Regions from separate parts of the Schaalia cardiffensis F0333 genome, predicted to be linked through region 1. Evidence: riboswitches for the same ligand, from Rfam matches in the RefSeq annotation. Region 1 holds a riboswitch; the other holds the start of a gene.
The links. A riboswitch is a leader RNA that binds a small molecule or an ion and turns the genes downstream of it on or off. The one in region 1 is predicted to bind ZMP and ZTP.
Positions count from the first base shown of each region.

Region 2: it holds a riboswitch for ZMP and ZTP, as region 1 does, so the genes downstream of both, purH (bifunctional phosphoribosylaminoimidazolecarboxamide formyltransferase/IMP cyclohydrolase) here and glyA (serine hydroxymethyltransferase) in region 1, are expected to answer to the same signal.

Region 1 covers NZ_CP040505.1:484,845-499,443, reverse strand. The annotation lists gene pth (aminoacyl-tRNA hydrolase) at 1-450, opposite strand, end outside; gene FFA61_RS02020 (SGNH/GDSL hydrolase family protein) at 447-1,358, opposite strand; gene FFA61_RS02015 (2'-5' RNA ligase family protein) at 1,625-2,173, shown strand; gene FFA61_RS02010 (exodeoxyribonuclease III) at 2,447-3,247, opposite strand; gene argB (acetylglutamate kinase) at 3,244-4,161, opposite strand; gene argF (ornithine carbamoyltransferase) at 4,229-5,227, opposite strand; gene FFA61_RS01995 (arginine deiminase) at 5,242-6,477, opposite strand; gene FFA61_RS01990 (bifunctional methylenetetrahydrofolate dehydrogenase/methenyltetrahydrofolate cyclohydrolase) at 6,538-7,434, opposite strand; gene glyA (serine hydroxymethyltransferase) at 7,431-8,723, opposite strand; ZMP/ZTP riboswitch at 8,764-8,847, opposite strand; gene purU (formyltetrahydrofolate deformylase) at 9,128-9,991, opposite strand; gene FFA61_RS01975 (malate dehydrogenase) at 10,496-11,485, opposite strand; gene pgi (glucose-6-phosphate isomerase) at 12,147-13,820, opposite strand; gene FFA61_RS01965 (6-phosphofructokinase) at 13,915-14,599, opposite strand, start outside.
Region 2 covers NZ_CP040505.1:1,618,726-1,633,324, forward strand. The annotation lists gene FFA61_RS09315 (ABC transporter transmembrane domain-containing protein) at 1-1,869, opposite strand, end outside; gene FFA61_RS06805 (hypothetical protein) at 1,869-2,117, opposite strand; gene purH (bifunctional phosphoribosylaminoimidazolecarboxamide formyltransferase/IMP cyclohydrolase) at 2,374-4,224, opposite strand; ZMP/ZTP riboswitch at 4,253-4,338, opposite strand; gene FFA61_RS06815 (cell division protein PerM) at 4,705-6,693, opposite strand; gene sucD (succinate--CoA ligase subunit alpha) at 7,264-8,184, opposite strand; gene sucC (ADP-forming succinate--CoA ligase subunit beta) at 8,205-9,380, opposite strand; gene FFA61_RS06830 (hypothetical protein) at 9,700-9,993, shown strand; gene FFA61_RS06835 (type 2 periplasmic-binding domain-containing protein) at 10,222-11,205, shown strand; gene FFA61_RS06840 (hypothetical protein) at 11,202-11,999, shown strand; gene FFA61_RS06845 (hypothetical protein) at 12,009-12,812, shown strand; gene FFA61_RS09200 (hypothetical protein) at 12,822-13,682, shown strand; gene FFA61_RS06850 (UvrD-helicase domain-containing protein) at 13,728-14,599, opposite strand, start outside.

The sequences.
Region 1 (14,599 bases):
GCCCGGTGGCCTGCCGATGCCGATGCGCAGGCGGTGGTAGTTCTTCGTGCCGAGGGCCTGGGAGATGGATTTGAGCCCATTGTGTCCGCCCTCGCCGCCGCCGAATTTGAGTCGCAGCTCGTGAGGGGGGAGGTCGAGGTCGTCGTGGATGACGAGGAGGCGTTCGGCGGGCACGTCGAAGAACCTCATGAGCCGGCCGATCGGCCCTCCCGAAGTGTTCATGTACGAATCGGATTTCGCGAGGATGACCTTCGGGCCGGGCGCTCCCCCTGGCAGGATCCCGAGGCGCGCCTGGACGATATGGGTTCCCGTTCGGTGTCCGCTCCACGTTTCGCCGCATCGGCGTTGGAGGACGTCAACACTGAGGTGGCCGACGTTGTGGCGGGTCGAGGCGTATTCGGCGCCGGGGTTGCCGAGGCCGACGACGAGCCATGGAGAGGTGGGGGTCATGCTTCCGATTCTGCCACCCTGTGCGAGCCGATGCCCCATTGAGGGGCGCTTGCCACATCGAGGGGGCGCAGTCCCGCGTCCTTCGCCAAGACGTTGTAGAACTCTTGTGCCCATGCGGCGTAGGCCTGCGTGTTCGGGTGGAACATGTCGGCCGCGTGGTAGTGGAAGGCGTAGCTCGCCAGGCTCCACGATTGCGAGAGCGCCCTGATGTCTACGAGGCCCGCACCGTGGGCTCGGGCTTCTTCGGCGAGCAGCTCGGACATGTCCTGGGCTCGCGCGTCTTGGCTCATCGGCGCGAATGAGGGGATCGTGGAGACGAGGACCCGTCCTTTGAGGGCATCGAGGATCCGGGCGATGGCAAGGCTGTAGGCGCTGGGCGTGATCTGGGGGACCATGACGTCATTACCGCCGATCGTCAGGGTCACGAGGTCAGGTTCGCTTCCGGGATCGAGGAGCCCGAGGCCTCGCATGAGCGGGATCTGCCCCATTTCCACTGATTCGCTGGTGGCCCCCGATAGGGAGATGTTGATGAGGGCGACTTTTTGGCCCTTCGCCGTTTCTATGGCGGAGGCAAGACGCGCCGGGTAGCTTTCTTCCACGCTCGAAGCGCCGATCCCTTGGACGGAGGAATCCCCAAGGGCGACGTACACGAAAGGTCGCTGGGCATGTGCGTTCTCTTCGTCCTTCGCTCCCGCGTTCTCTTCGTCTCTGTCTTCCAGGGCGCCAGTAGTGCCCCCTTGCCCGTCGAGGTCGCTCAGCCATTTGAGGGTCGCGAGGGAATGGCTCTCCCAGGCTCGACGGTAGGCGCCGCGCTGACGGTCGAGTGCGAAGAGGCGCTTCGCGGCGACTCCCACGCCGAGGATGCTCGAACCGGCGAGTCCATATCCGATGGAACGCTTGACTCCCATGATGTCTCCTCTCTGTTGCCGGTGTCTGTCAGGGCCCGTGTTCTAGCGCCTCTCAGGGCCCGCACGCTTTTAGTTCACACCGTGAAAGGTTTTTCGCGCACAACAGACCGGCAGGCGGGACACTCTCGCGAAGGACGCTCCCCCTGTCTCGATCCTTCTTGCCGTGGTTTTGGGAATGCTCATAGGGTGGCGGTTTGGAATCCAGTCGACGAGCGCGCCTAGGATAGGGCACGCGCTTTGACCTCATTGTCTACCTCAGGTGATTGATGTTCCTCCCCCACCGCTCCCCCGGCCAAGACTGGCTCGGCGTCCTCATTGCAATCCCGGAGCCCTGGGTCACCCAACTCACCGAATTGCGCCTGAGCCTCGGTGATCTCCAGGGCTCTCGCGTGCCCGCGCACATCACGATCCTGCCGCCGACGCCCTTCCCCACCGGGGAGCGTCCAGAGGTGATCCGTCACCTGCGCGAAGTCGCAAAGCATCACAGCCCCTTCCGCGTCACCCTCAAAGGCTCTGATTCTTTCCGTCCTCTTTCCCAGGTCGCTTTCTTGTCCCTGAGTGAAGGCGCCGCCGAATGCGCGAACCTCGCCGACGAAGTCCGCACCGGGCCTCTCGACATCGAGCAGCGTTTCCCCTACCACCCGCATGTCACTCTCGCGCAGGACGTGGATGACCCCGCACTCGACCTTGCCCTCGACCTCGGCGCGAACTTCGAGGCCTCCTGGCTAGTGCCTGGCTTTCGCCTCGACCGCGTCGACGAGAACGGCATGTACTCGACGATGGCTCTCTTCGACTTCGAAGCTTCCTCCATCTAAAGCCCCGTCCACGCCCGGATTCGCCGCCAGCTCACAAGCTTGCCCAGGGCGCCAACAACACCCGACTTTAGGGCCGGAACGCGGCCTGGACGAGGCAGCGAGCGTCGAACCACCGAGCGTGCACCAGGCTCTTTGCCGCCCACCCCTTGAGGATTCTCCGCTCCCACAAGCAGTGCCGAGATCCCCTATGCTCCTCCCCGCGTATGCTCCGCCCCGCGCACAAGCCTCGCCCCGCACTCGTTCATCGAGGACGGGGCGAAGCTGTGAAGGATCTCAGAAGGAATAGCTCACCGTGACAGGAGCATGATCTGAAAAACGCGAATCGTATGAGGGCGCACGGCCGATGACGAAGTCTCTCGCCGCGGACGCCATCGCAGGAGTCGCGAAATGGTAGTCGATGCGCCAGCCCGTGTCATTGTCGAAAGCCTTGCCGCGCTGCGACCACCACGAGTAAGGGCCCTGCACCTCACCCGCAAGCTCGCGGACGACATCATGCCATCCCGCGTCGAGCCATTCCTCAAGGAAGGCGATCTCCTCGTCGAGGACCCCGGCCCGCTTATTGTGGTTCGGCGTCCAGTTCTTAATATCCGACTTGGAGCGGACGATATTGAAATCACCACACACGAGGGTCTTGCCGCCCTCACTCAAAAGCTCCCCCATGCGAGTCGCGATGCGCGGCATATGCGCCATTTTCGCGTCCTGCCTCACTGTCCCCTTCTCCCCCGAGTGGAAGTAGGCGGACACGAGGCGACAAGACTCACCACCGGCGCTCAAAGTCGCTTCGATCCAGCGGCCCGAGTCCGCTTCGCTCTCCTGATCGTCAAGGCCGTGGCGAACATCAACGATGGACAGAGCTCCCCGGCGCACGGCGATCGCCACTCCCGCTCGGCCCTTGATACGGCTGGGTTCGCTCAAAAGCTCCCACTGGGGCCCGAGGATTCCCTCCGTGATCTCCGGTTCGGCGCGCACCTCCTGAAGGAGGAGCACATCGGGCGCCTCGGTGGCCAGCCAATCGGCAAGGCCCTTACGGGCTGCGGCGCGCACGCCGTTCACATTGCAAGTCGAGATCTTCATGCGTCCTTCTCCACAGAGTCGGGAACAACCATCGTGCCGGTGCCCTCGTCAGTCATCACCTCAATGAGGACCGAATGCATCTGACGCCCGTCCACCACGTGAACCGCGTCGACACCGCCCTCGATCGCCTGAAGGCAGGCCTGAACCTTGGGGATCATGCCCGAAGAGATCGCATCCCCCAGGGCCCGCAATTGCGAAGGCGTCGTATGGTGCAGCAAAGAATCCGGATCCGGATAATTCGAGTACACGCCCTCAACATCGGTGAGCATGAGGAGCTTGGAGGCGCCCAGGGCGACCGCCAGGGCCGAGGCCGCAGCGTCCGCGTTGATGTTAAGGACCTGACGCGCATTGTCCTGATCGATCGCGATTGACGAGATCACGGGAATGCGCCCCGCGTCGAGGAGTTCGAGGACGGCACTCGGGTCGACGCTCGTGATCTCGCCGACAAGGCCGAAGTCGATCTCCTCTCCCTTCTCGTCAACGCCGGTCCTGCGTTTCGCATTGAACAGGGCCCCGTCCTCGCCGGAGATGCCGACCGCGAGACTGTCGCGCTGATTGAGGCGCGACACGAGGCGGCGCTGCACCTGACCTGTGAGAACCATGCGGACGATCTCCATCGCCTCAGGGGTCGTGACACGCACCCCCTCGCGGAAGGGTGTTTCAATGCCGAGCTTGTCGAGCATCGCGCTGACCTGGGGGCCGCCCCCGTGCACGACCACGGGGAACATTCCGACGTGCTGGAGGAACTGCACATCGGAGGCGAATGCCTCCTGCGCATCAGGATCGGTCATCGCGTGACCGCCGTACTTGATGACGACAATGTCGCCGCGGAACTCGCGCATCCACCCGAGTGCTTCACCCAGGACTCGGGCCCTCTGCTCACTGTTCAGATGCGGGGCTTGCGCCTCAGCCATGATTCTCCTTCACCACCTGTGCACGCCGTGAATGTGTTCGTCCCGTGCCACACGTGTTCTTGCCGTGTCAGTCGCCAAGGGTTGCGACCATGACCGCCTTAATCGTGTGCATGCGGTTCTCCGCCTGATCGAAGACGATGGACGCCGGGCCCTCGAAAACTTCGTTCGTCACTTCCAGTTCACCAAGACCGGTCGCCTGGAAGATCTCCTCGCCGATCGTCGTATTGCGGTCGTGGAAAGCGGGCAGGCAGTGCATGAACTTCGCATTCGGCGCGGCCTTCGCCATGAGTTCCGCGTTCACCTGGTAGGCGGAAAGCAGGGCAATGCGCTCATCCCAGACTTCCTTGGGTTCGCCCATGGACACCCAGATGTCGGTGTGGACGAAATCCACTCCGGCGACGCCCTCGTCAACGGACTCCGTGAGGGTGATGCGCGCGCCCGTCTCGGCGGCGATCTTCTTCGCGCTCGCGATGCACTCTTCGTCGGGCCACAGCTGCTTCGGAGCGACGATGCGGACATCCGCGCCGATCAGGGCACCGTTGACGAGCAGGGAGCGACCCGTGTTGAAGCGCGCGTCACCGACGTAGGCGTAGGACACCTCCGAGAGGGGTTTGCCCGCATGCTCGCGCATCGTCAGCGCATCGCAGAGCATCTGCGTGGGATGCCAGTCATCGGTCAGGCCGTTCCACACGGGCACACCGGAAAGCTCAGCGAGAGTATCGACCTTCGCCTGCTCATCACCGCGGTACTCGATGCCGTCGAAGAGGCGGCCGAGGACCCTCGCGGTGTCGGCGACGGACTCCTTGTGTCCGATCTGTGAGGCCGTCGGGTCCAGGAATGTCGTGTGCGCACCCTGGTCGGCGGCCGCAATCTCGAAGGAGCAGCGGGTCCTCGTCGAAGTCTTCTCAAAGACGAGGGCGATATTGCGTCCCTTGAGGCGAGGGACCTCTCGCCCTTCCTTCTTCTCCGCTTTCAACTCGGCCGCGAGGTCGATGAGGGACATCCACTCGGCGGGAGTGAAGTCGATCTCGCGCAGCAGGTGGCGTCCGTGGAGGGGGTGTGTCATGTGTTCGTGTCTCCTCAAAGTCGGGGTGCGGATACGGTATCGCGGATAATCGGGCAGGTCATGCAGTGGGCGCCGCCTCGGCCACGGCCGAGCTCATTGCCGGGAATGGTGAGAACTTCGAAGCCTTGGGAGGCGAAGTAGTCGTTCGACGCAGTGTTGCGCTCGTAGGCGATAACGACCCCCGGTTCGAGGGCGAGCAGGTTCGAACCGTCATTCCACTGTTCCCGCTCAGCAGTCAAAGAGTCAGCGGGAACTGTGAGGATGCGGATCTCATCGAGGCCGAGGGCGGAGGCGATGACGGACTCCATCTCCTCAGCCTCATGGACGGTGATGTCAAGGCCTCCGCGAGCGCCTGGGCGGATCGACTGGGTGCGGACGCGACCAAGGCCCGCATACGCGGTGAAGACTCCCTCGTCGAGCATTGTGAAGATCGTGTCGAGGTGCATTTGGGCGCGCTTCTTCGCGATCTGCAAGACGATGACCTCACGTGCGGCACCCCCGTTGAAGAGGCGCTGCGCGAGACGCTCAATGCCCTGAGCGGTGGTGCGTTCGGAGGCGCCGATGATGAGGGCCCCGTTGCCCGCGTTGATGATGTCGCCGCCCTCGATCGTGGCCGAACCGTCAAGAGTTCCGTGCTTCCAGAAGGGAATGTCTTTCCCAGCGAAGCGGGGGTGGAGGCGGTAGACGATCTCCTGGTTGATGGTCTCGCGCCGACGTGCGGGCTTGCGCATGGAGGAGACTGCAACACCGCCTGCGATCCAGGAGGAGGTGTCTCGGGTGAAGAGGTGGTTCGGCAGAGGTGCGAGAATGAAATCGTCAAGACCAAGGCCCGAGACCCACGCGGAGCGCGGCTCTGCGATCCTCTCAAGGAGTTCACGCTTCGTGAGTCCTTCAATGAGCATTCCCGCAAGTTCTGCGGGTGCGAGGGCCGCCGCGAATCCACGGAGGGCGTCGAGTGCGGCGGGCCCGACCGTGCGCTCAGTGAAGACGAGTTCGAGGGCCTCCTCGCGCCCATCTTCAACCTCGAGGGCCTCGGTGAGCAGGTCCGTGAAATAGAGGACCTCGATGCCGCGTTTGCGCATCAGCGAGGTCATCGCATCATGCTCGGCTTGGGCGCGTTCGAGCCAGATGAGGTCGTCGAAGAGGAGCTCACCCATGTTGGATGGGGTGAGTCTGTTCATCTCCCGGCCTGGACGGTGCACGAGGACCGAACGGAGCGGGCCGACCTCGGAGGTGACCTGTGGTTGCATGACTGTTTTCCCTTCTGAGCGCAAGGCGGGAAGGGACCGGTCGGCCCCTTCCCGCTGCCTTCACTTCGCGCCGCGTTCGGCGGCCTCCACGACATTGGTCACGAGCAGGGCCCGGGTCATCGGGCCCACTCCCCCGGGGTTCGGGGAGAGCCAGGAAGCACTCTCATCGACCCCATCGGCAACGTCACCGGCGAGACGGGACTTCCCGTCCTCGCCGACGATCCTCGATACGCCGACGTCGAGGACGACCGCTCCCGGCTTCACCATGTCCTTCGTGATGAGGCCCGCGCTGCCTGCGGCTGCGACGACGACATCGGCTTGTCGGACCTGGGCGGCCAGGTCCTTCGTTCCCGTGTGGCACACGGTGACGGTCGCGTTCACCTCGCGGCGGATCAGGAGCAGCCCGATGGAGCGGCCGACCGTGACCCCACGACCGACGACGCACACGTGCTTGCCTTTGAGGTCGATCCCGTGACGGGTCATGAGTTCGATAACGGCCCTTGGCGTGCAGGGAAGCGGTGAATCGATCGGCCCCGAACCGCGCAGAACCAGACGCCCGAGGTTCGTCGGGTGCAGGCCGTCGGCGTCCTTTTCCGGGTCGATCCGTTCAAGAACCGCGTTCTGGTCGATCCCCTTGGGTAAGGGGAGTTGGACGATGTAGCCCGTGCACGCCGGGTCGGCGTTCAAACGGTCCACGGCGGCCTCGATCTGTTCCTGGGTGGCGCTTGCGGGCAGGTCCACGCGGATCGACTCAATACCGACTTCCGCGCAGTCGCGGTGTTTGCCTGCCACATAGGTGACCGAGCCGGGGTCTTCGCCCACGAGGATTGTGCCGAGCCCGGGAACGACGCCGCGCTCGCGAAGCGCCGCAACCCTTTCAGCGAGTTCAGCTTTGATGGCGTCGGCCGTTGCTTTCCCGTCGAGGACCTGGGCGGGCCCGTTCCACGGCGCCCTCATTCGCCCAGCCCCGCGTAGAGCGGATGCGCGTCGGTCAGGGCCTTCACGCGTGCGCGCAGGCCATCGACGTCGACGGAAGCTCCGGACGCGCCCTGCACGAGAGTCGTGCCGATAATGTCGGCGACCTCGGCGAAGTCTTTCGCGTCGAAGCCGCGGGTCGCAAGAGCGGGGGTGCCGATGCGCAGACCGGAGGTGACTTTCGGGGGGCGAGGATCGAAGGGGACGGCATTGCGGTTGACGGTGATCCCGACCTCGTGGAGGAGGTCTTCGGCCTGCTGGCCGTCCAGCTTCGAGTTCACAAGATCCACGAGGACGAGGTGAACATCCGTGCCCCCGGTGACGAGGGTGATTCCCGCGCCCTTCGCGTCATCGGCCTTCAGGCGTTCGGCGAGGATCTGCGCGCCCTCAAGGGTGCGGCGTTGACGATCCTTGAACTCTTCGGTCTGCGCGACCTTCATGGCGATCGCTTTCGCGGCGATCGCGTGCATGAGGGGGCCGCCCTGCTGGCCGGGGAAGACAGCGGAGTTGATCTTCTTGCCCCATTGCTCGCCACGAGAGGACAGGATCATTCCCGAACGGGGGCCGCCGAGGGTCTTATGCACGGTCGTCGTGACGACATCGGCGTGGGGAATCGGAGTGGGGTGGAGCCCGGCTGCGACGAGGCCCGCAAAATGCGCCATATCGACCCACAGGACAGCGCCCACTTCGTCTGCGATCTCGCGGAAGGCCTGGAAGTCGAGGTGACGCGGATATGCGGACCAGCCCGCGATGATGACCTTCGGACGCTCACGCAAAGCGGCCTCGCGGACCTTCTCGGGTTCGATGCGCATCGTCTCAGGGGAGACCTCGTAGGCTGCGGCGTGATAGTTCTTGCCGGAGAAGTTGATCTTCATGCCGTGCGTGAGGTGTCCGCCGTGGGCGAGGGACAAGCCGAGGATCGTGTCCCCCACATTCGCCATCGCCATGAGGGCCGCTGCGTTCGCCTGGGCGCCCGCGTGAGGTTGGACATTGACGAAGTCAGCGCCTGTGAAGACCTGCTTCGCGCGCTCGATCGCGAGGGATTCTGCGACATCGACTGCTTCGCAGCCGCCGTAGTAGCGTCGGCCCGGGTAGCCCTCGGCGTATTTGTTCGTCAGCACGGATCCTTGGGCTTCGAGAACCGCGCGGGGAACGAAGTTCTCCGAGGCGATCATCTCGAGGGTCGTGCGCTGACGTTCGAGTTCAGCGTCGAGGACGGCCCGGATCTGCGGATCGAGCTCGGCCAGAGTCATGTCATTGAGGGAATCCATAGGGTTCTCCTTGTTGTGGAACGTCCGATTTCTCGCTCGGCATTCGGGCCCAGGCGGGCGGCCCCAGTACCTGTTCATCGCTCCCCGGTGGTTCCCCACCTGTTCGCCAGTCACGACCCCACCACTGTATCGCGGAGCGCTCCCTTCAAGCAGAGTGATCCAAGCGGCGGGGCCTTGGGCTCGGCCTGTTTCGCTTACGTTAGGAGTTGCGGGCTGCGGGGCTGTTCAGTCGGTCGAGGTTATTACCTCGTCTCATGTGCGCCAGAACTCGGTCCCGTTTGCACCTGGACGTGACGCCCTGCTTCTTCCGCTCAGCCGTCATTCCTTGCTTAGCCCCGCTTGTGCCTGGACGTGACGCTTGTGACGGGGGAAGGAACCTGGGCCTTAGCCAGGAGCTCCTCAGTTCAGCGGGCGAAGACGACCGTCCTCGCCCCGTCGAGGAGGACACGACGCTCGGCGTGCCAGCGCACCGCCTGCGCGAGGACGCGGCGCTCAACATCTTGACCGAGGGAGACCATGTCCGGGGTCGAGTCCGCGTGGGTGACGCGGGTGACATCCTGTTCGATGATCGGCCCCTCGTCGAGGTCGGGGGTGACGTAGTGGGCGGTCGCGCCAATGAGTTTGACGCCGCGGTCGTGGGCTTGGGCGTAGGGGCGGGCGCCCTTGAAGGAGGGAAGGAAGGAGTGGTGGATGTTGATGATCCGCCCGGCCATTTCCTCGCAGACCTTCTCAGAGAGGATCTGCATGTAGCGAGCGAGGACGATGAGTTCAACGTTCTCAGAACGGACGAGGTCGAGGAGTTCAGCTTCCGCCCGAGCCTTCGTGTCCTTCGTGACAGGAATGTTGAGGAAGGGAACTCCGTAGAACTGGGCGACGGGCGCAAGGTCGGGGTGGTTGCCGACGACTGCGACGACCTCAATGGGGAGCCCTTGGGAGCGCTGGCGGTAGAGCAGGTCAGTGAGGCAGTGGCCTTCGCGTGACACCATGATGATGGTCCTCAGGGGCCGCCCGAGGTCGTCAATGTTCCAGGTCGCCTCGAAACGCTTCGCGATGTCCGCCATTGCTTCTTCGACGGGTGCTCGCCCGACGGGCGAATCGATTTCGACGCGCATGAAGAACAGACCCGAATCCGGGTCGCCGAACTGTTGGGACTGAATGATATTGCCCTCGACCGAGCCGATAACGCCGGAGACCGCGTGAACGATGCCCGGCTGATCGGGGCATGAGAGTGTGAGGACGAGCTTCGAAGGCGCAGCAGTTTCAGTCATGGAGCAAGGTTAGCCAACTTGAGGGTGCGTCGAAGAATCGCCCAGGGTGAGGGATGGGCGGAGCTTCGAGGAAGTCCGAGGGCTGGTGAATCGCCTCGTCACCGGCTTGTTCTGTGCTTCTTCACCTCACCGGAACCTGTTTGCCGAGGGCGAGGGTACTCGGTGGGATTGGAAGAGCTTATGTCGCTCAAAGGCTGGGCGTGCGAGCTCGTGGGTCCTCTTCTTTAGGGCTGAGCCGCAGGGCTGGGGATAGCCTGCAAGAGCTCCCTGGCTGGGGCGTTACGTGGAAGCTCTGCGGGCGCTGTCAGAATGCTGCACCCCGTCGGCTGAGAGCTGGGTCGCTGGGCTGTCCAAGCGAGCTGGGCCGCCACCGCAAAGCCCTCCCGACTGGGCCGAGCCGACGCTGCGAAGAAGACGCACGTGATACGCGCGGTGGCCGCAGACCTTGTGGTCTGCGGCCACCTTCCGTTTAAGGACGCGACGCGAGTCAAGGACTCGCCTCACTCACTTGATGAAGCCGAGCGCCTTAACGGCGTCGTACTCCTCCTGGAGGGCCTTGATGTTGTGCTCGATGCCCGCGCGGGTCGCCGCGCAGATCTCCAGACCGTCAACAATCTGCCATTCGCCACCATCGGAGGTGACGGGGAAACCGAAGCACAGGCCCGCGGGAACGTCGTAGTGGGTGCCGTCGGACATGACGCCGGCGGTGACCCACTCGCCCTCGGGGGTGCCGTGGATCCACGAGTACATGTGATCGATTGCGGCATTCGCAGCGGAGGCAGCCGAGGAGGCCCCACGAGCCTCGATGATGGCGGCGCCGCGCTTGGCGACGACCGGACGGTAGGTTTCGGCGAGCCAAGCCTCATCGACGAGCTCGGTGGCAGGCTTACCTGCAACGGTCGCGAAGGAGACGTCCGGGTACTGGTCGGCGGAGTGGTTGCCCCACACGACGACGTCCTCGATGTCGGCGACAGCAGCACCAGTCTTGTGGGCGAGTTGCGCGACAGCGCGGTTGTGGTCGAGGCGCATCATCGCGGTGAAGCGGGAGGCCGGGACGTCCGGGGCTGCGTTCTGAGCGATGGTGGCGTTCGTGTTGGCCGGGTTGCCGACGACGAGGACGCGAACGTCATCTGCGGCGCCGTCGTTGATGGCCTTGCCCTGGGGGCCGAAGATACCGGCGTTCGCCTCGAGGAGGTCAGCGCGCTCCATTCCCTGGCGACGCGGCATTGCACCGACGAGGTAGGCGACGTTGGTGCCTTCGAAGGCCTTGGTGGCATCGTCGAAAATCTCGACGCCGGCAAGGGTCGGGAACGCACAGTCATCGAGCTCCATGGCTGTGCCCTCAGCGGCTTTCACGGCCTGGGGGATTTCGAGGAGGTGGAGCTTAACGGGGACATCGGGGCCGAAGAGCTGGCCTGAGGCGATGCGGAACAGCAGGGCGTAGCCGATGTTACCGGCGGCGCCGGTGACGGTGACGATACGAGGTTCTGCCATGATGCGGCACTCCTTAGTGTTGTCGAAAAGGACGCCGGATGTCGACGTCGACAGGGGCGAACGAGTTCGCGCTGATGGTCTAAGCGTATTGCTTCTGAACCGTGAGAGCACGGGAAAGCAGTCCCAGGTGTCCACACCTTGTGCACGTGATCTAGACCATGAATCGGGGGGCTGAACTCAGTGTCTTCGTCACACGAAGGGACTTCCGCCCCGCATCCACGTCCAGATGCGTAAAGAGAGGTGGGGAGGCGAGAACAGCCTGGCCAAGAAGAAAGCCTGAGTCAGGACGAGGGCCTACTTGAGGAACTCAGAGCAGCCAAGACGAATGCCTGTGTGAGGTGGTGGCGAAGCCGGTCTCAATGCCAGGTACGCAAACCAGAAACCGAAACGCAGGAAGAACGACAGGCTCTCAAATCACTGTCTTCCTCACTCAGGGAGAAACGGACCACCTACCTCGATGTTGGCATTCGTCACGTACACCACACCTTTGCGCCCATCATCGGGATTGGACGGATCGCCATACACAGCGACCATGAATCCGCAGCACTGGTACAAGGGCGGATCGTCCTCGATACGAACTCCCGAACACCCGGGGAACACAGCACTGCCATGCCGCGATGCAGCCCGTGCATGACGCACCTGCATCGCGGCATAGCAGGGTTCACGCCCGATTTGCGCGATAGAACTCGATGAGCCCGCGAGTCGAAGAATCCTGGGCAGCGAGAGCATCCGTATCACCGGTAATCGCCGGGAGGATCTGCTTAGCGAGAACCTTACCCAGTTCGACGCCCCACTGGTCGAAGGAGTCGATGCCCCAGACAGCACCCTGAACGAAAGTGATGTGCTCATACAGGGCGATCAGCTCACCGAGGACGCGCGGCGTCAAAGATGCAGCCATGATCGAGGTCGTCGGGCGGTTACCTGTGAAGACTCGCGCCGGAATGATCGCCTCAGGAGTGCCCTCAGCGCGCACCTCCTCCGAGGTCTTACCGAAGGCGAGGGCCTTCGTCTGCGCGAAGAAGTTCGACAAGAACAGCTCGTGCATATCCGCCTCGCCGTCCTTGAGCGGCCAGGCAGGGTTCGCGAAAGCAATGAAGTCCGCCGGGACCATGCGCGTGCCCTGGTGGATGAGCTGATAGAAGGCGTGCTGCCCATTCGTGCCGGGCTCACCCCAGAAGACCTCGCCAGTCTCATAGGTGACGGGAGTGCCATCGCGGCGCACCGACTTGCCATTCGACTCCATGGTGAGCTGCTGGAGGTAGGCCGGGAAACGATGCAGATACTGGGAGTAAGGGAGGACCGCGTGCGTATCCGCGCCGAGGAAGTTCGAGTACCAGACGTTGAGCAGGCCCATGAGGAGCGGGACGTTCTGCTCAGGGGCGGCATTCAAGAAATGCTCATCTATCGCGTTGAAGCCCGCGAGGAACTCCTCAAAGCCGTCCGGGCCGATCGCGATCGCGAGGGAAGTACCGACCGCTGAATCCACTGAGTAGCGGCCACCGACCCAACTCCAAAAGCCGAAGGCGTTATTCGGGTCGATACCGAATTCGGCGACTTTGTCGAGGGCAGTTGACACGGCGACGAAATGCCTCGCGATCGCTTCCTTCTCCCCCGCCTCATCCTGGGCGAGGCCCTTCTCACGCAAACTGGAGAGGAACCAGTCGCGCACGACCTTCGCGTTCGTGATCGTCTCCAGGGTCGTGAACGTCTTCGAAGCGACGATCACGAGGGTCGTCTCCGGGTCGAGATCTTTCGTCGTCTCGCCCGCATCAGTCGGGTCGATGTTCGAAATGAAACGGCATTCGAGCCCCTCGCGGACGAAAGGCTTGAGCGCCTCATAGGCCATGACGGGGCCGAGGTCGGAGCCGCCGATACCGACATTCACGATTGTCTTGACCGCTTTGCCGGTGATTCCCACCCACTCTCCTGAGCGCACGCGGTCGGCGAAGTCATAAACCTTCGCGAGGACCTCGTGGACATCTGCGATCGCGTCTTGGCCGTCAACGATGAGTTCGTCGGTATCGGGGCGGCGCAGCGCAGTGTGCAGGACCGCACGATCCTCAGTGGTGTTGATGTGTTCTCCGGCGAACATGCGGTCACGCAGTTCCCCGACGCCGCATTGCTGCGCGAGGGCGAGCAGGTCGGCGAGCACGCCCTCGTCAATGAGGTTCTTCGACAGGTCAACGCGCAGATCTGCAGCTGTTTTCGTCCACTTCGACGCGCGATCCGGGTCGGCCTCGAACCAGGCGCGAAGGTCGGGGTCGAAAGCGTCAGCGCGAGCGTCGAGGGCCTCCCAAGCGGCGGTCATCATCGGATCGAGCGTGGGGATGGTCATGGGTTCTCCTACTTCGTTGATAGGGCGAGCGGGGTCTTGAGTTGGGCCTTGAGTTGATGGGAATTGCGAATTCGATTCGAACCTTGAGGCGGTATCACTCCTCAGAATCAGCGATCGAGATCGTCAGGGCGGGCATCCCCGGGTCCTGCATCGATACGATCCGCTGGATGCGGGTGAGTTCGCACCACCACTGGTCGAAGGGACGACGGTTGACGATGTCAAGGTCGTCGAACATGTTCTTCACGAGGCGCGCTTCAATGTGGTTGCCGATCTGGCCGATGTACACGCCCTCGGCCTCACCCCGGGTGAACTGGTTCTGAAGGTGCTCCAAAGCGCGGTTCGTGAGCCTGGTCGCGAGAAGCCGGTCGAAGGGGCTGGGCGCTCCTCCCTGTTGCAGGTGCCCGAGGGCGGAGTGGCGGACATCGTAGTAGCCCTCGGATTCGGCCTCGTACACGGAGGCGAGGAACTCTCGGTCGTAGAACTTCGAGACGGCTTCGTTGACGAGGATGAGGAAGAGCCTGCGCCCATCCTTGAAAGAGTCGACCATGCGACGCGAATCTTCGGCGATCTTCTGCAGGTTCGCCGCGTCCTCATTCAGGTAGATGTACTCAGCGCCCGAGGACAAAGAACTCATGAGCGTGAGATAGCCGCAGCGTCGTCCCATGATCTCCGCGATGAAGCAGCGTTTGGTCGCGGCAGCGGATTCCTTGATGCGGTCGAGCGCCCAGGTCGCGTTGTTGAGCGCAGTGTCAGCGCCGATTGACAGTTCTGAGCCCGGC
Region 2 (14,599 bases), 1.1 Mb from region 1:
TCGCGCAAGAATCGGCGACTCCGTGACGAGGACCGTGGTGCGACCGGCGCGCTCGAGGGGCAATCGTTCGGCGATGATTGCCTCGGTGTGGGAGTCGAGGGCGGAGGTCGGCTCGACGAGGAGGAGGATGGGGGCGTCTTGAGCGTAGGCTCGGGCCAGCGCGAGGCGCTGGCGCTGGCCTCCTGAAAGGTTGCGGCCCAGTTCGCTGAGTCTGCCGTCAAGACCCGCATCGAGCGAGTCGATAACGTCGGCGGCGGCCGCTGCTTCCAGGGCTGAGAACAGGCGAGGGTCGTGTTCTTCTGCGTCTTTGTTCTCGCTGCTTTGCTTTAACTCATCACCGAGTTCGGCGTTTTCCAAGACGTTGCGGTAGATGGCTTCGGTGGTCCCGGGGACTCGTTCTTCGGGGGCGCGACTGCCGAGCAGGGCGTCGCGCAGGGTTCCGGCGAAGATTTGCGGGATCTCTTCGGCGAGGAGGATGCTTTCGCGGACCTCGTCAATGGGTAGCTCGGCGAGTGCGATGGTGCCCTTTGGGGCGACTAGGAGCCCGTTGTCTTCCGAGTCGTCGATGCGTGCGAGCCGTCGGCAGACACGGAGCGCCATATCTGGGGCGGGTGCGAGGATCACGCTGATCGCTGCGGGAGTGATGCAAACTTCGCTCACTGGGTCGATGAGTTGGGCGTGGGCCCACTGCGGGCTGGGCTCGTCCTCGTCAGTCGGCGGCACGTCCCCGCGCGTCGGCGGCGCATTCTCACCCGTCGGTGGTGTGTCCCCGCCCTTCACGGGAGTGTCCCGCACCATCGGCTCGATGCCGAGCAGGTCGGCGGCTCGTTTCGCTCCGACCCAGGCTCGCGTCATGTGCTCAACGGATTCGCCGAGGAGCCACACGGGGTGGCGCAGGTAGACCGTGTACCCGTAGAAGGCGAGAAGTTGTCCGACGCTCATCCGTGCCTCGGAAACGAGGACGGCTCCCTGTGCGACGACAAGGACGGAGAAGAGCATCGGCGCGGCAGAGCGGATCGCCGCAAGGAGGGAGACCGTGGGGGCGACGCGGATACCTGCGGCGCGTACCCGCGCGGACTGGGCGCGGTAGGCGCGGGTGTAGGTCGTTTCACCTCCGATGCCTCGGAGGATCCGCAGCCCCTGGACCGCGTCTGTCGAGATGGAGGTGAGTTCTCCTTGTTCAGCGCGAAAGGCGGATTGACGCTGTTCCAAGGGTTTGGCGATGAGGAGGAGAAGCGCGAAGAGGAGCGGCATGCCGATGATGACGATGAGACCGAGACTCACCGAGACTCGCAGCATGAGGACGGCGACGAGGACCACGGCGGCTGCGGAGGCCAGGAGTTCGGGGATCAGCGCGGTCGCCCGTCCGAGGGCGTGCGCGTCGGCGTTGACGGCAGTGAGGATGTCTCCGGCTGATGAGGCGCGTTTGAAGGAGCGGGCTCGATCCGAGGTTCTTTCGCTCAGTGTTCTGGGGGCGCCGACTGCGGATCCCATCCAGGCGCTGATTTCGGTGAGCTGCGCCAGACTGTCTCCGATGGCGACGAGAAGGATGATGAGGAGGAAGAGGCCCGTCCATTCGGCGAGTTGGAGTGAGAGCCCGAAGGCGAGGGCAGCGTCGAGTGTGTGCCCCATTGCCCAGGAAATGAGGGCCGAGGCAAGGGCGCCCAATCCGGACGTGAGGGTGGCGAGGACGAGGGCACCGCGTCTGCGGGCGAGCAGCATCTTGAGGAAGGGGCCGGGTCTGGCGGGAAGCGGCCATGCCGGTCCTTTGAGGGTGCGAAGGGGGCGGGGCCAGCGGCCGGGCAGGGGCCCTAGAGGGGGTAGGTTCACGCCTGCTCGCGACGCGATCTCCTCGTAGGTCCTCTTCACTATCCCCTCGTTCCGATCAGTTTCGATTCATGGTGTGCGCCCGATGCCGAGGGGCCTGCGAGGAAGGGCCGCCCCGGGTGCGCGCGTCTTCCACGCACTCCTGAGAACACTCCTTTGACGGCCTTGTGTCCGCCCTGGGCGTGCGCGTCTTCCACGCAAGCGCGGGGCTGACCTTCCCCTCGCATCGTGGTCCGCCCGCCTGCGAGTGTCTTCCACGATACGGTGACTCGCTCAAGGCGTCGCGTCATCGCTCCGGTCTTGGAGGCATTGTCCCTCCGCTCCGAGCGTTCCCTCCCCGTCCTTTCGTTTCTTCCCAAGTGGAGGCAATCCCCTCCCGCGCTATCTGGTGATCAAGCGTGAATTCGAGTCCACGTGCTGAGTGGAGGGAATAATGACATCTGGAGGGTTTATATCCCCTCCACTTGTCGCCAAACCCTCCACTCGCAGTCGTCGACAAAGGCTCGATGCGCCCAGGTGAAGGGGTCAGTCCCCATCGGCGAAGGCTCAGTGCGCGAAATGACGAGTACCCGTGAGGTACATCGTGATGCCCGCCGCTTTCGCCGCCTCAATGGATTCGGCATCGCGAACGGAGCCGCCGGGCTGGACAACGGCCTTCACACCCGCGTCAATGAGAACCTGCAGACCATCAGCGAAGGGGAAGAACGCGTCAGAGGCCGCAACCGCACCGATGGAACGCTGCTCGGGCGCATCCGACACGAGATCCTCGCTCCTCGCGCCGCCTGCCGAATCAATCTGCGCCCCCGCGCCCTTCGCCGCGTCGCCCGTCGAACGGCCGCCAAGCGTGTTGGCTCGCTCGACCGCGAGCTTGCACGAATCAACCCGGTTGACCTGGCCCATGCCAACGCCAATCGAAGCCCCATCCTTGACGAGGAGGATCGCATTTGAGCGCACAGCTCGGACCGTCCGCCACGCGAACTCCAGGTCGGCGAGGGTCTTCGCGTCGGCAGGTTCACCCGCGACGAGCGTCCAGTTCTCCGGGGAATCACCGGGGGCATCGACCTCGTCGCGCTCCTGAACGAGCAGGCCGCCGGAGATCTGCTTGAATTCGCGGCCACCGCGCTCGGGCGGGAGGACCTCGAGGACGCGGAGGTTCTTCTTCGTGGACAAGACTTCAAGGGCCCCGTCCTCGTAGGCGGGGGCGAGGACGACCTCGGTGAAGATCTGGACGATCTGTTCGGCAAGCTCAAGCGTCACGGGCCGGTTGACTGCGATGACGCCCCCGAAGGCGGAGACGGGATCGCAGGCGTGCGCCTTGCGATGCGCTTGAGCGACATCCTCGGCCACCGCGATACCGCAGGGGTTGGCGTGCTTGATAATCGCGACGCAAGGAAGCTCGTGGTCGTAGGCGGCGCGCAGGGCCGCGTCACCGTCGGTGTAGTTGTTGTAGCTCATCGCCTTGCCGTGAAGCTGGCGGGCGTTCGCGATCCCGGGGAGGAGTTCGACGTCCTCGTCGCCGTCTTCGAACTCTTCCTCAATGTTGATCTCGCGGTAAACGGCAGCCCCCTGATGTGGGTTCTCACCGTAACGCAGGGCCTCGACGCGTTCGAAAGCATCGGCGGCGTAAACGGGGAAGGCTCCCTCTTCGGCGCCCGATTCGAGGACAGCCTCCTCGTCCTCGGAAAGCTCGAAGCCCAAGGAAGAGAGGAAGGCGGCGTCGGAGGCGTCAAGATGACGCTCGCAGGCCTCGGCAATCTCCTCGCGCAGGTCGTCACGGTCGAGTTGCTCCGCGAACCAGCCGGAGATTGCAAGGTCATAGGTCGCGGTGTGCACGAAGGCTTCACCGGCCAGGCCGCGGCGCTCCTCAAGGGTGAATCCCCCACCTTGAGCTGCAGCGATGACTTCGGAGTAGCGCGTGGGCGAAGTGACGACCGCGACGGAAGGGTGGTTCTTCGCGGCGGCGCGGACCATGGAGGGGCCGCCGATGTCGATCTGCTCAACGCACTCGTCGAAGGGTGCACCGGAGGCGACGGTCTCACTGAAGGGGTAGAGATTGCAGACCACGAGGTCGAAAGCTCCGACCTGAAGATCGTCGATCTGCTGGCGATGCTCGGATTTGCGCTGGTCAGCGAGGATGCCCGCGTGGATCATCGGGTGAAGGGTCTTGACGCGTCCTTCGAGGACCTCCGGGAAGCCGGTGACATCCTCGACGGGGGTGACTCGGATCCCAGCCTCGGCAATGGTTTTGGCGGTTGAGCCGGTCGAGACGATCTCCACTCCCGCCTGCGACAGGGCACTCGCGAGTTCCACGAGTCCGGTCTTGTCGTAAACGGAGATGAGGGCCCTGTTGAGGGGGCGAAGGTCGATGGGTTCAAGGTTGTCCAAGCGAACGGACATGCTTCCTCCGGTAAAGGTCGATCATCATGCCCGGCGCCCAGGCGGGCGGCGCCTCACGGGAACTGCCGGCCGCTCCCCGGTGGTGCCCCACCCTCGCCAGTTGCGACCGCCTCAAGCCTATCCCCCACTCACCCGGGTTCGGCAAGCCCGAGGACGGGGCTCAGTGTTCCCGAGGGTGGGAGGCGCGGTGCTGGTGCCGAGCGGAGGCGAGGCGTTCCTGAGGTGGAAGGTGCGTTTGCCACGCGGCGACACCTGGAAGAAGCGCGATTCCCAAGGCAGGAAGTGAGGCGACCACACGGCGATACCTGGGGGAGGTGAGGCACTACTCATGGGTGAGAAACTCCTTCAGAGTGAAGGGCGGTGTTCCTCTGGGTGAGGTGCCACTATTCATTTCAGTGACAACCCCAATTCCAGTGTTCCTCTGGGGCAAGAACCGGCAGGTGTTGGTTCAAGCTCCTCAGTGGAACTGTGGAGGCACTTTCAGTCCTCTTCCTCCTGCGTGCCCTCAGCGTGCGCTGATTCAGCGTGCACTGCGCTTCTTGAAAGTTCAGCGATTTCAACCGTTTCGGCGAGCTGTTCGGCCGGTGATTTCACGCTCGGAACGACATGCTGAGTCGTCCCGAGGAGTTCTTCAACGCTCACCGGGACCGGGGCTTTGGGAATCGGACGCTCGGCATGAGAGGAGTCCCCGGACTCAGTTTGGCCTTGTTCGGAGGCTGTCACTTGAGCCCGTGCTCGGGATGAGGCCCTGTCGTGGCCCTTCTCTGTAACGTCTTCTGTGCTTTCTGCGCCCGTTGCGCCCTTGGCGCGATGCTCGCCCGTGTCAAGGAGGTCCTCGCCGACCTCGCTGCGGTACTCAGCGGCCTCACCCTCACCATCGTTCATGCGGTATTTACCGTCCTCGTCAGCGCGGAAGTCACCGTCCTCGTCACCGCGCTCCTCGGCGTGATCCGCAAAGCTGTGCTGCTCACCAGAGTCGCCGTTGTCCTCACCCGGACTGTCAAGGCCCGCACTGTTCTCATGCGCTTCCAGAGCACCCGTCGCGCGTTCCCCGCCCTCCTTCGAGTACTCTCCGTCTTCGGCCAGGGGCCTCCCAGCCTCATTCACGTGCTCCCCGCCCTGAGCCAAGTGTCCTTCGCCGAAAGAGCCAGTCTCAGAATCATCCTCACCTTCGGAGGAGTCCCCCACAGACGAGTCCCCCATAAGCAAGTCCTCCAGAGAAGAATCCCCTGCAACTGTCCTCGAAGAAGACGCGGGGGCCCCTTCCTCGTCAATGGGAATCGGGAAAACCGGGGGCTCGGGCACGGGCTGGTTGCGCGAAATCGCCCACTGGGAGCGCGCCCACCAAACGCTGCGCGGATGAACGCCGACCATCCCCGCAAAGAAACCACCCCCGAATTCGAAGATCAGAGTCAGGACGACCGGGAAAAGCGGAGGGCCGACATGGGTCAAACGAGTATCACCCAGAACCAAAATCGAACTCGCGAACCACACGAAACCCACGAGCGTGAGCACCCCAATTCCCGAAGCGGCGACGTAGCACTGCTCGCGAAGACTTGCGCGAGTGTGCTTCCTCCCCCACCAGGCACCCACTGCAATACCGATACCAATCGGCGCGAGGATCGTCCAATAGTCCGGCGTCGAAGTCGGCAAAGCCCCTAGAAGGGGGATGGCGGGAATCGGCAGTGTCGGCGCAGAAGCGGGAGAATGCAGGGCATCCACTCCGACGTAGACGCCGGGCCCGAGGATCCACGCCAGACTCCACGCGAGCACGCTCGGGAGATAACAGAGCTGGGCGAGCACCACGAGGATGTTCGCGAAGGTCGAGTCGGCGAGAAGGAGCGCGTGAATCTGGCGGATCTGGTCCCAATGCGTCGCGACGGCGAGCACCGAAAGCACAACGGACAAGGCAAGAACACAGATGAGGAGCCACGATCCCGCTTTCACGCCTTCGCGGATAACGCTGGGGACGCGCAACACCTCCCAAGGGTTGTCGCTCACGTCGAAAGCGGCCCAAGCTGCGGCGATCCCGGGAATCAGGAGGGCCCCGGGGGCTGCCTCCCACCAGCGCGCATGCTCAGCGCTCGTCCCCACGATCACGAACGCGGACAGAGCGAAGGCGGGCACCGAGCACCATTGGGATGCCGCAGAAAATTCGGCGCTCTGACGTAAAAGCAGACGCAGGACGAGGACGAGGAGCACTCCGACAAGGGTCGGTGTCGCCCGGTAGGCGATCCCGCCCAGATGGAGTGGCGCCCCTAAGACGAGGGCGAGGAGGTCTGAGCCCGCATGGAGGGCCTGATCCCAGGTGGCCTCGCCCATCCACGGGTTCGAGGCGACCGTCGCGAAGGCGGCGACGGAGGCGGCGGTCGTCACAGCCCAGGTCATGAAGATCGTCTCGATCGCACTGAGGCCGACCCGGGCCCACCCGTCGGGCAGTTCCAGGCGGGTCCGTTGTCGCGGGGCCACGTATGTGGTCGTGAGTGTGCGGGGCTGTGGCCTGGGGGAAGGGGTCTCGTTCATATCACCCCCATGGTCGCGTACGCCGGGGGCTGGGCGGAGCGCGCAGCGCCGGGCTTCTTCAGATTGGGGTGGGAAGGGAGGAGAAGAAGGGCTGGGGTGACCCGGCGGGGGCTGGGCAGGGCCGGAGGTGTGGCGGTCAAGGCCGGACGCGGCTGGGCGGGGCGGGGCTGGCCACAAGTCGGACCTTAGAACGCGTCAAAGCCTCCTCACGGGGCGAATTCCACGTTTCACCCCGCCCATCGTCCGACTTGTGCCCGACCTACACTCTCCCAAGCCCCGGCTCCCAGCCCGGCCCAGGCGCGCAGCAACCCAAACCCCAACCCAAGCCCGGCAGGGCCGGAGCGGGCCACAAGTCGGACCTTAGAACGCGTCAAAGCCTCCACACGAGGCGAATTCCACGTTTCACCCCGCCTATCGTCCGACTTGTGCCCGACCTACACTCTCCCAAGCCCCGGCTCCCAGCCCAGGCCCACCCCAGGCACTCAGCCCAGGCCGGCCCAGGCTCCCCAGCCCCTCTCAGCCCTGCAGGATTTGGCGCGCCAGAGCCGCGGTTTGCGAGGGCGTACGCCCGACCTTCACACCGACAGCCTCAAGAGCTTCTGCTTTCGCCGCAGCTGTTCCTGAAGAACCGGACACGATCGCGCCCGCGTGCCCCATGGTTTTGCCTTCGGGGGCGGTGAATCCGGCGACGTAGCCGACGACGGGCTTCGTCATATGCTCGGCGATCCACGCGGCCGCGCGTTCTTCCGCGTCGCCGCCGATCTCGCCAATCATGACGACGAGTTCGGTGTCAGGATCGGCTTCGAAGGCTTCGAGGGCGTCGATGTGGGTGGTGCCCACGACGGGGTCCCCGCCGATCCCGAGGCAGGTGGTGAAACCGATATCGCGGAGCTCGTACATGAGCTGGTAGGTGAGCGTGCCCGACTTCGACACGAGGCCGATACGACCCGGACCTGTGATGTCCGCTGGCGTAATGCCGACATTGGATTGTCCGGGGCTGATGATTCCGGGGCAATTCGGGCCGATCAGGCGTACGCCCGCTTCAAGAGCACGGTTGACGAAGACGGTCGCATCGGCGACGGGGATTCCCTCGGTGATGACGACGATCGTCTGGATGCCCGCGTCGATCGCTTCAAGGGCGGCATCCTTCGCGAAAGCCGGTGGCACGAAGATCACGGTGGTGTTCGCGCCGGTTGCGGCCATGCCTTCGGCGACGGTGCCGAATACGGGGACCTCCACGTCCCCGTTTCTCACGCGTTGGGCGGCGGGCCCGTAGCCTTCGACCTCGAAGGTGAGGGTGGTGCCTGCCTTGCGGGGGTTGACTCCGCCGACGATTCGTGTTCCCGCGCTGAGCATGCGGCGGGTGTGTTTGCGTCCTTCAGCACCGGTCATTCCCTGTACGAGGACCAGGGAGTCCGAGTCGAGGAAGATCGTCATTGTTCTTCAGTCCTTCCCAGTCACTTCGCTGCTGCGAGTTCGGCGGCGGTGCGGGCCGCCTCGTCCATCGTCTCGACCATGTGGATGAGCGGGTGATTCGCCGCAGAGATGATCGCTCGTCCCTCTTCGACCTTGTTGCCGTCGAGTCTGACGACGATCGGCTTGGCGGCCTGATCTCCGAGGACTTCGAGTGCTTCGAGGATCCCGTTCGCGACGGCGTCGCAGGCGGTGATTCCTCCGAAGACGTTGACGAAGACGGAGCGGACCTGCTCGTCTCCGAGGATCACTTCGAGTCCTTTCGCCATGACTTGCGCTGATGCTCCGCCGCCGATGTCGAGGAAGTTCGCGGGTCTGACACCTAGGTCTTCACCGGCTATCGCGACGACGTCGAGGGTTGACATGACGAGGCCCGCCCCGTTGCCGATGATGCCGACTTCTCCTTCGAGGCGAACGTAATTCAGGCCAGCGGCCTTCGCCGCTGCTTCGCGCGGATCCTGGGTTTTCACGTCGACGAGGGCTTCGTGGTCGGGGTGGCGGAATCGCGCGTTGTCGTCGAGCGTGACTTTCCCGTCGACGGCCCAGAGGCTCCCGTCAGTCGCCAGGACGAGAGGGTTTACTTCGACGAGGGTCGCGTCCTCTTGTGTGAAGACCTCCCAGAGTTTGACGAGGACGGGGGCGATCCTGTCTGCACGTTCGGGCGCGAAACCGGCCTCGTGGAGGATTTCGCGGGCGATCGTGTCGTCAATGCCGCTGAGAGGGTCGAGGGCGACTTTCGCGAGCGCTTCGGGGCGTTCCTTCGCGAGGGTTTCAATGTCCATCCCTCCTTCTTTGGAGCACAGCGCGAGATGGCGGCGCTTCGAACGGTCGAGGAGGATTGAGAAGTAGTATTCCTCGGCGATGTCGGCGCCGGAGGCGATGAGGAGGGTTTCGACGATGTGGCCCTTGATGTCTAAGCCGAGGATCGCCTGTGCCTTTTCTGCTGCTTCTTCGGGGGTTCGGGCGAGCTTGACGCCGCCGGCTTTGCCTCGTCCGCCGGTTTTGACTTGGGCTTTGACGACGAGGAGTTCGGCTCCTTCGGCAAGAAGGGCCTGTGCAGCGTTGCGGGCTTCTTCGGGGCTGGTGGCGACGCGGTCGGGTAAGACGGGTACCCCGTGTCGACGGAACAAGTCTCGGGCTTGGTATTCGTACAGATCCACCTCGAGTTTCCTTCCTGATGGTCGGCGTGCGAAGGCCGATTGGGATTTCTCGACGTCGAAAAATCCAGGTTCAGCCTACAAGCATCTAGGCATTACGTCCTATCTTTCATCTTGGGGGATCAAGATCTCCACGAGGACGAGGACGGGGCACCCTTTGGGAACAGTTGCGTTGACTCCCATCACCGGAGTGTCTGAACAACCCGGGATCGCGTGAAAGAGGACAGCCTGAGGCATCCATCCACACCTCGCGGATCGCAAGAGAACCCTTGTGATTCCCTGAGGTAGCATCGAGGCGATCTTCGATGAGTTAGGGGCTGAAATGAGCGCGGAGCTCCTCAGTATGTGGACCGATCTTCTTCGGGAGCGCACTCGACTGGTGGATGATGCGTATTCCTCCCTCAAGAGTGTGCGACTCGAGGCCGCCCCGGACTTAGGTCCTTCTTCCTCTCCGGCTCGTGCCGTTCTTCAGGGTCTTGAAAGCGATATTCCTGACTGCGCGCTCGTCGTTGACACGATTGCGAGTTCGATGATCGCGGCAGCGAATTCCTTCGAGGATCTTGAGGAGCAGATCCGGTCGGGAATGGTGTCCGAGTTGACGGCCTTCGATGCGTGAGGGTGTGCGATGAGTGGAATCGTGGATTGTCGTGTGAGGGTAGCGCCGAACTCGCCTACCGCTTGTGCGACTTCACTGAAATCCGAACTGGTGAAGCTTCTTGATGCTCAGGAGTGCCTGAATGCGGTCCTTTCCTCACTTGTTGAGACCTTGAGCGGGGCTACTGTTGCTGCGATTCGCTATTCTGTGCAAGCCCAAACGCAAGTTGTTGAATCGCTTTCTCAACGGATGACGTTGTTCATCATTGGACTTGAGATTTTGGCTGAGGATTTGGCGTTCGTCGAGTTGGGCTTGTATGACGTTCTTGAGGAGGCAGAAGCATGGGAACTACGCGTAATCAATGGGATTGTCCAGTCTCCTTCTTCCTCCGACCTTGATCATGATGTGAAGCGTCGCAAGTTCGATGATTTGTCTGCGCTGGTTGCGGAACTGCGCCGTGCAGAGCAAACAGCACATGCCGAGTTCGCCGAGGCCTGTAAGGACGCGCAGATGCTCCCCACTGAGGCTGGGGAAGCCGCCGAGGAGGTGCAGCGCACCCTCATCGCGGCACGTAGCATAGGGATTGAGGCTGCGTGGGCGACGGCTGCTCTTCCTGGGGTGACGTTCCTGTCGCCTGATACTGTCGCCCGACGGGCCCGTATGCGCGAGATCATCAATCGTTCAGAGCCACCGGAGGACCTGTCCCGTCTCATTGATGAGTTCAAGGCGGCGCGCGCCGCGAATAATTCAACGGCTGTGGGACGCTGGTCATCACGTGTGCGGGAATTGGGCCAAAGGATCGATTTCGCGAACAGAGTCGCGGTTGCTGGGGAGGCTTCTGCTACTGGACGAGCCCTTCGGGCGGGGCGGACCGTCCTCAGGGATGCCAGCATCATTGGGGGGATCCTTACTGCCGCCTCCGTTGTCGACAACACTTATGCCCAAGCCCGTGAAGATTCGATCGATCCTGATCTGACCCGTGAGGAGAAGTTCGCGCGCGCCGCCACTCATGGAGCCGTTGAGAGTGTCTTTGAATTCATCGGCGAATCTCTCGGAGGAGCCGGAGGTGCCATTGCGGGGTTCTCTTGCGGTCCCATTGGGATTGGTGCAGGCTTCGTTCATGGGGCTGAGAAGGTCGGAGAGGAGGGAAAGGCCTTCGGGAAAACGCTCGCCAATGAAGTTGACCAATCCATTACTCCTTTTCTCTTCGGCCAAAGAAGGGGGGACTCATGACAGGATCAGAACTGCTCGAAGGAGTGATCTTCACAGCAGCAATATGGCTCATGTGGGCCTTGGCGATGTTCACCGACACCACACTCGGCCGCACAACTAACATGATCGGGAATCTTTTCGGCCGCGGAATGATCGCCGCGCTCTTCCCCCTGACAGCATTTGCGTTTACAACGGCCATCATTGGAATCTTGATCGAGCCGACAGGGTTTTATGAAACAACTCCAGGCACAGTGCTGGTCGCCATTTTTGCCCTTCTCTTTCTAGTCTCATGTAGTGTCGGACTGGCGATATTTTTCTTCGATATCCCTTTACCTAAGTGGGCTTACCCCGAATACCACGCAAAACGCCGCAAAGCCCGACACCCACAACCCGACAACACCACACAACTGCCCCACGACCTCCACATCGCCACCCACCCCACCACAACCACACACACAAACACCCCCACCCCCACACTCCTACGCATCACCCGCCCCTGGTGCTGGTACAACTCCGCCCTACGCTCCATCCTCATCACCGCAAACACCACCCCCATCGGACGCATCTGGAACGGCCAAACCCGCACCTTCCCCCTCCCCAGCGGCCCCACCACCATCCGCGCCACCCTCGACTGGACAAGCTCCAACCTCGCCCACACCACCCTCACCCCCGGACACACCATCGACCTCACCCTCACCTTCAACACCCCCGACACACTCCTCACCAACCCCCACACCTACCTCCAACTCCACCCCACCAACCCACACGACCTCCTCCCACCCCCACACAACAACACGATCTCTGGCATCGACTAATGGGATGAGATGAGCATGCAAACTGATGGCTTGACAGGAGGCGTTCTGCTCGCCGCACTTGGTTGGACAATGTGGGCCTTGGCGATGTTCACCGACACCACACTCGGCCGCACAGTGCTCATGTTCGGAAATCTTTTCGGCCGCGAGGTGATCGCCGCAATCTTCCCCCTCGGGAGCCTTGGATTCACCGTGGGCGCGCTCATGATCTTGATCGAACCGACAGGGATTTACGAAACAACTCTAGGAGCAGCGATTAAGATCATCTCTCTCCTAACAAGCGTAGTCGCAGCAATCTCCGCCGTGGTCATATATTTTTTCGGGATCCCTTTACCTAAGTGGGCTTACCCCGAATACCACGCAAAACGCCGCAAAGCCCGACACCCACAACCCGACAACACCACACAACTGCCCCACGACCTCCACATCGCCACCCACCCCACCACAACCACACACACAAACACCCCCACCCCCACACTCCTACGCATCACCCGCCCCTGGTGCTGGTACAACTCCGCCCTACGCTCCATCCTCATCACCGCAAACACCACCCCCATCGGACGCATCTGGAACGGCCAAACCCGCACCTTCCCCCTCCCCAGCGGCCCCACCACCATCCGCGCCACCCTCGACTGGACAAGCTCCAACCTCGCCCACACCACCCTCACCCCCGGACACACCATCGACCTCACCCTCACCTTCAACACCCCCGACACACTCCTCACCAACCCCCACACCTACCTCCAACTCCACCCCACCAACCCACACGACCTCCTCCCACCCCCACACAACAACACGATCTCTGGCATCGACTAATGGGATGAGATGAGCATGCAAACTGATGGCTTGACAGGAGGCGTTCTGCTCGCCGCACTTGGTTGGACAATGTGGGCCTTGGCGATGTTCACCGACACCACACTCGGCCGCACAGTGCTCATGTTCGGAAATCTTTTCGGCCGCGAGGTGATCGCCGCAATCTTCCCCCTCGGGAGCCTTGGATTCACCGTGGGCGCGCTCATGATCTTGATCGAACCGACAGGGATTTACGAAACAACTCTAGGAGCAGCGATTAAGATCATCTCTCTCCTAACAAGCGTAGTCGCAGCAATCTCCGCCGTGGTCATATATTTTTTCGGGATCCCTTTACCTAAGTGGGCTTACCCCGAATACCACGCAAAACGCCGCAAAGCCCGACACCCACAACCCGACAACACCACACAACTGCCCCACGACCTCCACATCGCCACCCACCCCACCACAACCACACACACAAACACCCCCACCCCCACACTCCTACGCATCACCCGCCCCTGGTGCTGGTACAACTCCGCCCTACGCTCCATCCTCATCACCGCAAACACCACCCCCATCGGACGCATCTGGAACGGCCAAACCCGCACCTTCCCCCTCCCCAGCGGCCCCACCACCATCCGCGCCACCCTCGACTGGACAAGCTCCAACCTCGCCCACACCACCCTCACCCCCGGACACACCATCGACCTCACCCTCACCTTCAACACCCCCGACACACTCCTCACCAACCCCCACACCTACCTCCAACTCCACCCCACCAACCCACACGACCTCCTCCCACCCCCACACAACAACACCAACCCACCACCACAAGAACACGAAGAAGACCCACCACACGACAACGCCCTCGGGCAGGGCGAGTCTCAGGAGTAACGCCACACTCACGCCTCAAAGAATCCCCGTGAAAACCGAGGAGTTTCAGTCAATTTTCTCCATCGGAGCCATCCGCACGAGGAGGCGCTTCTCCGCCTGGCCAAATTGAACGCGAGCGATCATCCGGGGCCCTTGGCCCTCCACTCCGATGACGGAGCCCACTCCGAGGGTCGCGTGGCGCACACGATCCCCGATTTTCAGTTCGAGCGCCGGACAATCGGCCTTGATCTTCGGAGTCTGTGCGCCGAGGCGAATGGTTTTCCCGGTCCGCACACCCATGATCTTCGCGCCGTTTCCTCGTCCTGACCCGAACACTGGGCCGTCCTCGTCCCCCCAAGGATCCTTCGAGCGCGAGGGTGAGCGCCACGATGTCGCGGAAGAAGAGCTCAGAGCGCGCAGGCGGTCCTGCGAGCTGTGGGCGCGCCGAACCTCGCACAGGGCAGCGGGAATATCGTCGAGGAAGCGCGAGGGGGCCATCTCCTGGGGGGTGCCCCAAGCCGAGCGCACGGCCGCGCGAGTCAGGTAGAGGCGCTCTCTGGCGCGAGTGATCGCCACATATGCCAGGCGTCGTTCTTCTTCGAGTTCCCCAGGATCAGAAAGAGAACGCTGATGGGGGAAGGTGCCGTCCTCCATGCCTGTGACGAAGACGGTCGGGAACTCCAGGCCCTTCGCCGTGTGCACGGTCATGAGAGTCACCTCGCCTAAGCGCTGATCCTCCGAGGGCACTTGGTCCGAGTCCGCGACGAGGGCGACCCGTTCAAGGAAGGCGGCGAGATCGCCCTTCGGGTTGGCGGTCCTGAAGTCCTTCGCAACTGAGTGGAGTTCTGCAAGGTTCTCGACTCTCGAGGCGTCCTGCGGGTCTTCCGATTTTCGCAATTGTGCGAGGTATCCGGTCTTATCGAGGATCTCTTCGAGGA